Regions from separate parts of the Mycobacterium spongiae genome, predicted to be linked through region 2. Evidence: predicted binding sites of a transcription regulator. Region 2 holds the regulator's gene; the other holds the start of a gene.
What was found. Region 2 encodes LexA, which represses DNA repair genes until DNA is damaged. Its sites were predicted from a motif close to CGAACANNTGTTCG; they were not measured.
Positions count from the first base shown of each region.

Region 1: ruvC (crossover junction endodeoxyribonuclease RuvC) is a predicted target of LexA. The motif match lies at 2,687-2,700, and genes of this name have one in related genera.

Region 1 is NZ_CP046600.1:2,082,681-2,088,150, reverse strand. It holds gene F6B93_RS08685 (PE family protein) at 1-454, shown strand, start outside; gene ruvB (Holliday junction branch migration DNA helicase RuvB) at 476-1,516, opposite strand; gene ruvA (Holliday junction branch migration protein RuvA) at 1,513-2,112, opposite strand; gene ruvC (crossover junction endodeoxyribonuclease RuvC) at 2,109-2,663, opposite strand; gene F6B93_RS08665 (DUF4178 domain-containing protein) at 2,811-3,419, shown strand; gene F6B93_RS08660 (DUF4178 domain-containing protein) at 3,518-4,135, shown strand; gene F6B93_RS08655 (DUF2617 family protein) at 4,146-4,640, shown strand; gene F6B93_RS08650 (DUF4247 domain-containing protein) at 4,637-5,068, shown strand; gene F6B93_RS08645 (DUF350 domain-containing protein) at 5,101-5,470, shown strand, end outside.
Region 2 is NZ_CP046600.1:1,961,905-1,967,374, reverse strand. It holds gene F6B93_RS08085 (PhzF family phenazine biosynthesis protein) at 1-376, shown strand, start outside; gene F6B93_RS08080 (peroxynitrite isomerase) at 383-886, opposite strand; gene nrdR (transcriptional regulator NrdR) at 886-1,350, opposite strand; gene F6B93_RS08070 (LysM peptidoglycan-binding domain-containing protein) at 1,516-2,010, opposite strand; gene lexA (transcriptional repressor LexA) at 2,284-3,030, shown strand; gene F6B93_RS08060 (LGFP repeat-containing protein) at 3,070-5,328, opposite strand.

The DNA.
Region 1 (5,470 bases), 120 kb from region 2:
CGGGGACACCGGCGGCGCCGGCGGCGCGGGCGGCGTCGGCGCTGCACTCAGCGGTATGGGCCTTGGAGGCGACGGCGGTCTCGGCGGCTTCGGCACCACCACCGGCGGCGCCGGCGGTGATGGCGGCGAAGGTTTGGCCTTGTCCGGTTTAGCTGGCGGGGGCGCCGGCGGCACCGGGGGCGAGTCTATCGTCGGCACGGGCGGCAATGGTGGCGCCGGCGGCAACGCTGGCGCCGGCCTCGGCATCTCACTCGGCGGAGACGGCGGCAATGCCGGTGCCGGTGCCTTTGCTGCCGACGGCGGCGACGGCGGAAACGTCGGGATAACCACCGACGGCGCCTTCCAACCAACACTCTTCGGTGCCGGCGGTAACGGTGGCAACGGCATCAACGGCGGCACCGGAGGCACCGGTGGAACACTCTATGGCCCTAGCGGGGCGAACGGATCGTCATAGCTGGCAGCGCTACCCCGCCGGCTACTCGAACAACCCCGGCTGACTAACCCCAGCCGGCGGGGTCATGCCCAGGTGTGTCCACGCCAGCGCGGTGGCGACTCGGCCGCGCGGGGTGCGGGCGACCATGCCCGCGCGGACCAGGAACGGCTCGCACACCTCTTCGACGGTGGCGGCTTCCTCCCCGACCGCCACTGCCAGCGTGGAAACCCCGACCGGACCGCCGCCGAAATTGCGGGTCAGCGCCGACAGCACCGCCCGGTCCAGCCGGTCCAGGCCGAACTCGTCGACGTCGTAGACCTCTAGCGCGGATTTGGCGACATCGCAGGTAATGATGCCGTCGGCGCGCACCTCGGCGAAATCCCGGACCCGGCGCAGCAGCCGGTTGGCGATGCGGGGCGTTCCCCGCGAGCGCCGGGCGATCTCGGCACCGGCCTCAGCACCCAACGCGATGCCCAGAATTCCGGCGGAACGAGCCAGTACCCGCTCCAGCTCGGCGGGCTCGTAGAAATCCATGTGCGCGGTGAAGCCGAACCGGTCGCGCAACGGGCCGGTCAGCGCGCCCGAGCGGGTGGTCGCGCCCACCAGGGTAAAGGGCGCGACATCAAGCGGAATCGATGTTGCCCCAGGCCCTTTGCCGACAACCACGTCCACCCGGAAATCCTCCATCGCCAGGTAAAGCATCTCCTCGGCGGGCCGGGCGATCCGGTGGATTTCATCGATGAACAGCACGTCGTGCTCGACCAGATTGGACAACATCGCGGCCAGGTCGCCCGCGCGTTCCAGCGCGGGGCCGGAGGTCACACGCAGCGAGGACCCGAGCTCGGCGGCGATGATCATCGCCAGCGACGTCTTGCCCAGCCCCGGCGGACCGGACAACAGAATGTGATCCGGTGTGCTGCCGCGGTTCTTGGCTCCCTCGATGACCAGCTGAAGCTGTTCGCGCACCCGCGCCTGGCCGATGAACTCGCGCAACGAACGCGGCCGCAGGCTGACGTCGATGTCGCCCTCGCCCACAGTCAGCGCCGGGGACACATCCCGGTCTGAGGGCTCCTCCGAGCTCATCGGGTCTTGCCCAGCAGCGACAGGGCGGCACGCAACGCACTCGATTTCGTCGCGTCATGGTCTCCGGCCAGCACCTTGTCCGTGGCCTCCTCGGCCTGTTTGGCCGCAAATCCGAGGCCCACCAGCGCTTCCACCACGGGGCTGCGCACTGCATGACCGTTGACGGGCGCTACGCCCCCGGCGGGTGACACACCGGAGGGGACCACCTTGTCGCGCAGCTCCAGCACCATTCTGTCGGCACCGCGCTTACCGATGCCGGGCACTCGGGTCAGTGCCGCGACGTTTCCGTCCGCCAGCGCCTGCCGTAACGCCGCGGCGTCGTGCACGGCCAGTGCCGCCATCGCCAGCCGAGGCCCGACGCCGGAGACCGACAGCAGCGTCAGAAATAGGTCGCGCGTCTCGCCATCGGGGAACCCGTACAACGTCATCGAGTCCTCGCGCACGATCATCGCGGTGATAAGCCGGGCCTGGGTCCCCACCTGCAACGTCGCCAGCGTCGATGGCGTCGCGTTGACCCGGTAGCCGACGCCCGCTGCCTCGATCACCACATGATCGAGCGCCACCTCGAGCACCTCGCCCCGGACCGCGGCGATCATCGAGCGGCCTTCAGCTTGGCCACGTAGCTGCGGCGCTGCTGCGCGGCGAGCGCTTCCGCTTTGGCCATCCGGGCGATCATCGGCGCCCGCCAGCAGTGGCAGATCGCCAGAGCCAGCGCGTCGGCAGCGTCAGGCGGCGTCGGTTTGGCTTGCAGCGCAAGAATTCTGGTGACCATCGCGGTGACCTGCGCCTTGTCGGCGGCACCGTTGCCGGTAACGGCCGCCTTGACCTCGCTGGGGGTGTGGAAATGCACGTCGATATCGCGCTTAGCCGCCGCGAGGGCAACGACTCCGCCCGCCTGGGCGGTGCCCATCACCGTCGTCACGTTCAACTGGGAGAACACCCGCTCGATGGCCACCACCTCCGGGAGATGGGTGTCCAACCAGTGCTCAACCGCATCGCTGATGACCAGCAATCGCTGCGCCACTGGGGCGTCTGACGGGGTACGCACCACATCGACGTCCAGCGCAGTGAGCTGCCGACCTCGCCCGCTCTCCACCAGCGACAGCCCGCATCTGGTCAACCCGGGATCAACACCCAATACCCGCACTGCCTGCTCTCCCCGCTCTGTTGCGAACAACTGTTCGATACAGTAGTGGCTCGCACCGACATGCGAGCGCAGGACACGCTAGCCGGCCCGGGCCGGATTGCTACCGTGAAACCCATACTGGTTGATGCCCGGGCCCGGAAGGCTTGCGTGGGAACACTGCTGGTCGTGGCCGCCGTGGCCCTGTACATCGCGTCGATCATGGTCCTGCGGAAGGGGCTGCGACAGCCCAAGTCACCCACCCAGCCACGCAAGCGCGAGAACCCGCGGTCACCGAGCTCGATGCCCCAGTTCGGGCCAAGCCATCTGGGTCCCGGTGCGATCGTCAGCTACGGCGGAGTGGACTACGTGGTGCGCGGGTCGGTCACCTTCCGCGAGGGCTCATTCGTCTGGTGGGAGCACCTCTTGGAAGGCGGCGACCAGCCGATCTGGTTCAGCGTCGAGGACGACGACGGCGGGCCTGAACTCGCCATCTGGATCAAGCGCACGGATCTCGAACTGGAACCTGGCGGCATGCACGGGGTCAACGGCGTCGTGTACCGGGAAGCCGATCGCGGCACTGCCGAGTACAGCACCGAAGGTACGACGGGCCTGCCGCCGGGCGGCGAGATGGACTATGTCGACTACTCCGACGACGACGAGACCGCGCTGCTCTCGTTCGAGCGCTGGGCACCGACTATGCCATGGGAGATATCGACCGGCAGATCGGTGCAGCCCGGCGAAGTCACCGTCTACCCCGCGCCCCCAGCCTCCGCGTAGGACCCCAGACTCCGACCACCGTCGTGACAGCGGTCCCCCGAAAGCTGTTACGTTAAACCGCGCCATCTCTATGCCGTGCGCGGTACGGAAAGGTACGCATGGGAAGTCTGCTGGTGATGCTCGCCATAGCGCTCTTCATCGCCGCCATCGTTGTTCTCATCAAGGCGAGCCGGCGGCCAAGAACCTCGGACAGACCAGACAGACGAAGCCAGCGGCAGGATCCGCTCTCCTTCAACGCGATGCCGCAGTTCGGACCGCGCCAACTCGGTCCCGGCGCGATTGTCAGCTACGGCGGGATCGACTACGTCGTTCGTGGATCGGTCACCTTTCGCGAAGGCCCGTTCGTGTGGTGGGAGCATCTGCTGGAAGGCGGGGACGAGCCGATCTGGTTCAGCGTCGAAGAGGACGAGGGGCGCCTTGAACTCGCGATGTGGACCAAACGCACGGATCTTGCGATACAGCCCGGCGGCGAGCACGTGATCGACGGCGTCACTTTTCGGGAATCAGAACGCGGTCGCGCCGGATATACCACCGAAGGCACCACGGGCCTACCCGCCGGCGGCGACATGGACTACGTCGACTACGCCAATGCCGACGAGACCGCACTGCTTGGATTCGAACGTTGGGCGCCCACCATGCCGTGGGAGATATCGATCGGCAAGTCCGTGCTAGCCGGCGAGCTCACGGTCTACCCCGCACCCCCGGCCTCGGCATAGGACCGCGTCGGTGCCACTTCATCAGCTCGCCGTAGCTCCGGCGGACATATCGGGAGCGGTGCTCGGCCTCGCCCTCAACGCGCCCACGCCGCGTCCGCTGGCCAGTTATCGACTGCGCCACCCCAACGGCAGCGCTCTGTTTCTCGGAGTCCTCGGCGCCTCGCACGTGGTCGCCGTCGACGGCCACTTCTCCGAGGAGGTTTCCTGTACGGCGCGCAGTCATGGCGGCGATCTGCCCGAACGCACCGACGCGCCCGGCTACCACCTTGAATCTCACACCGAGGCACGCACCGAAGCGGCGTTTCGGCGGCTGGCGCACCATCTGCGCGAGCGGTGCGACCACGAACCCGGCTGGCTCGGCGGCACGTTCCCCGGCGATGACGCCGCGTTGACCGCGCTTGCCGCCCAACCCGACGGGACCGGCTGGCGCTGGCGCACATGGCACCTGTACCCGACCGGCGGTGGCGGGACCGTGGTCCACACGACGAGCCGGTGGCACCCGTGAGTCGCAACCGCATGTTTGTTGTTGCCGGCGCGCTTGCCCTCGCCGCCACCGTGGCGCTGATTTTTGGAATAAACCTGCTGAGCAAGGACATCGGCACGTACATCGCGGCCAACTATCGCGAGGTATCTCGCGATGTGAACGGAACGAACTACCTCTGCGGCGGATCGCGCGCGGAGGTGGTCGCCGCGCTCACCAAGCAGGAGGAGCCCGCAGCGCGGGCGTCCTATGGCACCAGCGAGTACCTGCGCTTCCGACGCAAGATCGTGATCATCGGCCCCAACGGTGGTTATCCGTGCATCATCCGGGTCGAGAAACTTAGCGGCGGATACAACCACGGCGCATTCATTTTCTTGGGTCCTGGGTTTTACCCGGGAGCTCCGTCGCGAGGTTCCGGTGGCAGCTCCGGCGGCCCGGGCGGCAGCAAGTAGACGCAGGTGACGCACACGCAAAGGAGACAGTCATGAACCAGGCCCGAGTCGAGTTCGGCACCCTGACCATTGATCCGCTCATCCGCGGCGCGGTCGCGAGTGTTTTGTACTTCCTGGTCGCGTTCGCTGTCCTGCTGGTCGGCTTCGTGATGGTCAACCTGCTGACCCCGGGAAATCTGCGGCAACTGGTGTTCGTCGACCGGCGCCCCAACGCGGTCGTGCTCGCCTGCGCCATGTATGCCGCGCTCGCCATCGTCATCATCAGCGCTATCTTCACCAGCTCCAGCCAGCTGGGCGAAGGGCTGCTCGGGGTTGCGGTGTACGGGTTTGTCGGCGTCGCCCTGCAAGGGACGGCGCTGGTCATTTTGGAGATCGCGGTGCCGGGTCGCTTTCGTGATCACA
Region 2 (5,470 bases):
GAGCTACCAGGGTGATCTCACCAGCATCAGCGCCCGCTCCGAATGGGCACCGGAATTCGCCATCCACGACCTCGACTCACTCGACGCCCTCGCCGGCGCCGATCCCGCCGATTTTTCCGACGACATCGCGCACTACCTCTGGACCTGGGCAGATCCGACCGCTGGCGCGCTACGCGCCCGGATGTTCGCCGCTAACTTGGGTGTCCCCGAAGACGAAGCGACCGGTTCCGCGGCCATTCGGATCACCGACTACCTCAGCCGCGATCTCACTATCACCCAGGGCAAAGGCTCGTTGATCCAAACGACCTGGAGTCCGGAAGGGTGGGTTCGCGTGGCCGGCCACGTCGTCAATGATGGTGTCCGACAGGTCGACTGACGCCGTTCAGCACCGTCGGCGCAGTACGGCGGCGAGGTGATCCTGCAACGGTTGCCCGACGGCGCCCATCTGCACGCTATACGAGAGCTCGTCGCCCTCGACGCTGATGCGACGGCCAAGCGCGGTCACTTCTTTGGCGGTCGGGGATAGTCCGATACCGCCGGTCGAACTTGTGGACAACTCCAGTTCGATGACCTCAGCGTTCACCGAGTACGTCCCCACTTCGATTTCGGTGATACCACTCGGATGGGCGAGAACGAGTTCCACGCGTCCCGGTCCGGGAACACGACAATAACCCGCCTCGGCATGCAGCGGCTTCCCGTCGGCGACAGCCCTGGTCTTCTGCGTGTAGGCCAGGAACGGCTTACCCACATGGGAGAACACAACTTCTTCCAGGTACTCGAACGGTTGGATGGTCGGATACTTACCCGTGCCCCGCCCCGCCCAGGTGCCCAATAGCGGTGCCAGCGCTGCCAGATCAGGGTGTAGGTCCGGGCCGCCGCGGTTCATCAGCTGGGTGTCGATACGTTGCGGTGGGCGCGCAGAGCCTCGATCTCCCGCGCGAAATCGTCGGCCGACGAAAAGGACCGGTATACCGACGCGAACCGCAGGTACGCCACTTCGTCGAGTTCGCGCAACGGCCCGAGGATGGCGAGGCCGACCTCGTGACTCGGCACCTCCGGCGATCCGGCCGCACGCACGGAATCTTCAACCTGCTGGGCCAGCAGGTTCAACGCGTCGTCATCGACTTGGCACCCCTGACAGGCCCGCCGCACGCCGCTGATCACTTTTTCCCGGCTGAAAGGCTCCGTGACACCGCTGCGCTTGACCACTGCGAGGACTGCGGTTTCTACGGTGGTGAATCGTCGCCCGCACTCCGGGCAGGACCGACGCCGTCGGATCGCCTGACCTTCATCGGTTTCCCGAGAGTCAATCACGCGTGAATCGGGATGCCGGCAGAACGGACAGTGCATGGCCGCTCCTTCGCCGTGCTGACATCCGGGTATCGCAGACGACTCCGAGCGTACCTGCGTCGTGCCTGGCAGGGCCAATGCCGCCGAGATCCATGATCGCCCGGCGCCGGCATCAACGAGCAACGTTGGCACACTGCCGTTTTCGTACCCCACCCGCGAGCACCGTCAGCCCACCGGCGCAATGAGCGTCTGGCCTGTGGCCAGCGTCGTCGACGGCAGAGCGTTGAGTTCGCGGATACGGCTTGTTACCTCGCGAACCGGCGCGTCTGGGGCCACCCGAGCCGCCACGTCGCGAAGGGACTCCCCGGCCTCGACGCGCACGACGGCAAGTCTGTCCGGCATGTCAGCACCCGAATCGGCCGAGCCGCCGTTGACCAGGTCCCCGAAATGCGCCACGAGCCCGAGCCAGACGGTGATCAGCGCGGCAAGCAGCGCCAACGCCAGCGTCGTTGCTGGCGAGACGGGGCGCCGACGGTGAGCTGCGGCCGACATCCCCACACCGGTGCCCCGGTAGCACAACGGCGGACCCTCGGGGCGAGACGGGCTGGGCCGGCGCGATCGGTCCACCCGCGCCCTGCCAACCGACGGCGGACCAGCCGGCCTGTTGAAGGGCCCGCGCGGCCTCGCGGTAGACGGCGCGCCAGCGTGGATGAGTGTCATTCCTGTTCCTCCAGCCTTCTCTCAGCCTTCTCTAGCTTCTCTGGGTGGGGCGTTTCTCGCTCGTACGTTCGACAGCGTAATCGCTCGTGTGTTCGATACCCGAACATTTGATCGATGCGTGTCGCCTGCGCGAAACGCTAGACCACGCCACCGACAGATCTGCCCGACCGACAAACCGCCGGGATTGCCGACCGGTCACCAGCAGCAGTCCCGCGACACGCCAGCTCGAACACATGTTTGATTCTTGGGCTGGTTCCAGCTACATTCGGGGCCATGAGCGACAGCAACGACACCCGGGTTGGCGAGCGATCGGGCGGGGGAACGATGGGCACAGTCGTCAGCGGCGCCACTGGCTCGGATACCGGCCTGCGTTCCATGGACTCGGCGCTCACCGAGCGTCAACGCACCATTCTCGACGTCATCCGGACTTCGGTCACGACACGCGGATACCCGCCGAGCATCCGGGAAATCGGCGATGCGGTCGGCCTCACCTCAACGTCCTCAGTGGCGCATCAGCTCCGCACCCTCGAGCGCAAAGGATATCTGCGCCGGGACCCGAACCGCCCGCGCGCGGTGGACGTGCGCGGTGCTGACGACGGCGCTACAGCGCCAGCCACCGAGGTGGCGGGCTCCGACGCGTTACCAGAACCCACCTTTGTCCCCGTCCTCGGACGCATCGCCGCCGGCGGTCCGATCCTTGCCGAGGAAGCCGTCGAAGATGTTTTCCCGTTGCCGCGTGAGTTGGTTGGCGAGGGCACGCTGTTCCTACTCAAGGTAGTCGGTGACTCGATGGTCGAAGCGGCGATTTGCGACGGAGACTGGGTGGTAGTGCGGCAGCAAAACGTCGCAGACAACGGTGACATCGTCGCCGCGATGCTTGACGGCGAGGCCACCGTCAAGACGTTTAAGCGCGCGGGCGGTCAAGTGTGGCTGATGCCGCACAATCCGGCCTTCGATCCGATCCCCGGCAATGACGCCACCGTGCTGGGCAAAGTCGTCACCGTGATCCGCAAGGTATAGCGCGCGCGAAAACCCCACCCATGGCCCCGGGGCCGAGTTCTAGTCCGCTCGCGTGAACCCGTTCGCTTGTGCGGCTTCTTCGCTAGAGAACCAGATTTCGGCGCGCGTGTTCCCGTACAGCGCATCGCTGGGCAGGTAATACAGGCCGAAACGGGCGCTGGCCTTGATGGGATATCCGTCCGGCGCCTGGTATGGATCCTCAAGGGGCAAGTGTAATGTCGGGCGCACGGCCGGACTCGGCCTGGGCGGCCCGGCGGACGCTGTAATCCCTTCCGCGCGAACCCGGTACGGGTCCGAGGCAGATTCTGCGGTCGCCCGCCGGGCTTCCCCTGCATAGGCGTCGTGATCCACCGCCGCATGTCGCCCGATTCGCTCGTCGGGGCTCGAGTCAGCCTCCTGAGGTGAGGCGGTGCCGGCGGCGTCGGCGGCCGAACTCGCTACGTAGGCGCCCCCAAAAACGGCATCCCGAACGCGGGCATCCGGAACCTCTGTTTCGGTAGCGAAGGTTTCCGGAGCCACGGTTTCCGGAACGACGGGCTCAGGAACCGCTTCCTCCGAAGCACCAGACAGATCGGCGTATGAGACGACGGGTGTGGGCGTAGTGTCTACAAAGTCGGGGTCTTCATCCTCAATCCCCTCAACGCCCTCAGGCCCTTCAAGACCCTCAAATCCATAGCCTTCGTCGGCGCCAAACATGTCGTCGTCGCCGTACGCTTCGCCCCTGGCGGCAAGCTCGGCCACACCGGCAGCCGCCGCCTCACCGCGCGGCCAACTGATCGGCGACACGGGTCCGGCCTCTGGCGCCAGATGCTCCGACGGGTGTTGCTCACCGAACGAGAATTGCTCGGAGCCGAAGTCGAGATCGTCGGGCGGCCAACGTCCCTCGGCGGTGGCGTCGTACCCGGCGTCCGGGTCCTGATCGAGCTCGTAATCACCGGAATCGTCGCCCGAGTGACGCCGGCGCAGACCCACCACCAGCAGTACGAGCAACGCGATCACGAGCACCGCCAGCACGGCCGCGATCACCCACCACCAATGCCAGGTGAACTTTGTGCCTTCCGGGGGGGCCTCCGAGGTGCTTGGCTGGTTCTGCCCCGGGACCTGCAATCCGGACAGCAGCGGGGCCAAGTTCGCGGGGTCGGTGGCATACGTGTTATCCGCACGGTTCCACGAGATCGTGCCGCCGGAGAACTGCTGCGAGACAACGTCGCCATCCACGGCCTGGTCGGCGACCGGCGCACCGAGCTGGCCTACGGGACCGCGGAGCTTGTCCCACGCGGCCTTCATAGCTCCCCGTACGACGAAGGCGCCGTGGTCCGGCGTCCAGAAGATCACGGGTTTGTCGGCCGCGGAGAACGTGACGATTCTGCTGGCCGGAGCGATACCGCCGTCGGACTCGTTAGCGATCGGGAAACCCAGGTCGCTGCCTACCGGCCCACCCAGCGACTCGTATTTCGCCAGGATGTCGCCTTCGACGGCGTTGGCGCCGGTCGCCGGGCTGAAGAAGACCTTGCCGCCAACGAAATCCTGAACGATCCCGTCACCGCCAATCGGATACTGCTCCCCTTTCTTCGCGCCGAGCGGCCCTGCGGCTCCCCCGGCGGCACGCCAGGCCATGTTGATGGCGGCGGTGGGATCGACTGGCACGTCCACGTCGCCGAGCTGGTCAGCAAGGACCGCCGGAACGGTAGTGAACTCCTTGCTCTGCCTGTTCCACGAGACCTCACCCCCGCTGAACTTCTGGGAGATGACTTCGCCGTCGTAGGTTTCATCACCGATCGGGACACCGAGAACTCCCCCCGAGCTGCCGAGTGCGTCCCACGCGGCATTGAGCGGCCCGCGCACAACGAAGGCGCCGTGCACGGCAGTCCAGAAAATCACTGGGTTGTCGCTGGCCGAAAACGTGCTCACCCGGCTGTCGGGTCCGGCCAGGCCGGGAACTTCGTCGATGGTCGGGAATCCCAGATCGCTGTCGGCGGGTCCGCCCAGCGACTCGTATTTGTCCAGGACCTCGCCATAAAGGAATCTGGCACCGGTGGCCTCGCTGAAGAACATCTTGCCGCCGTCGAAGTCGAGGGCGAAGCCGTTGCCAACGGGGTAGACGTCGCCTTCCCTGGCACCAAGTAGGGAAGTCTCGCCGCCTGCCTGCTCCCACGCAGCCATGATTGCCGCTTCGGCGTCACCTATCGGAGAAGCTACCGCGGCGGGCGCCAGCAACACGGCAGCCACCACGGTGGTCGCCAAGCCGATCAGCGCGCGCGCAATTAGCTTGCTCACTTGACCTCTCTGTCCATTCACAGAGCCTCCCAGCCCATGACCTACCCACTCGCGAGGCGGTGAACCCCACCGAGGACACCGCTGCGCTACGGTTCGTATTGTCGCAGGACTCGCACAACTTTGCTCTAGCGAACAACATTTGCGAAGTAAATCCGCAAATGTT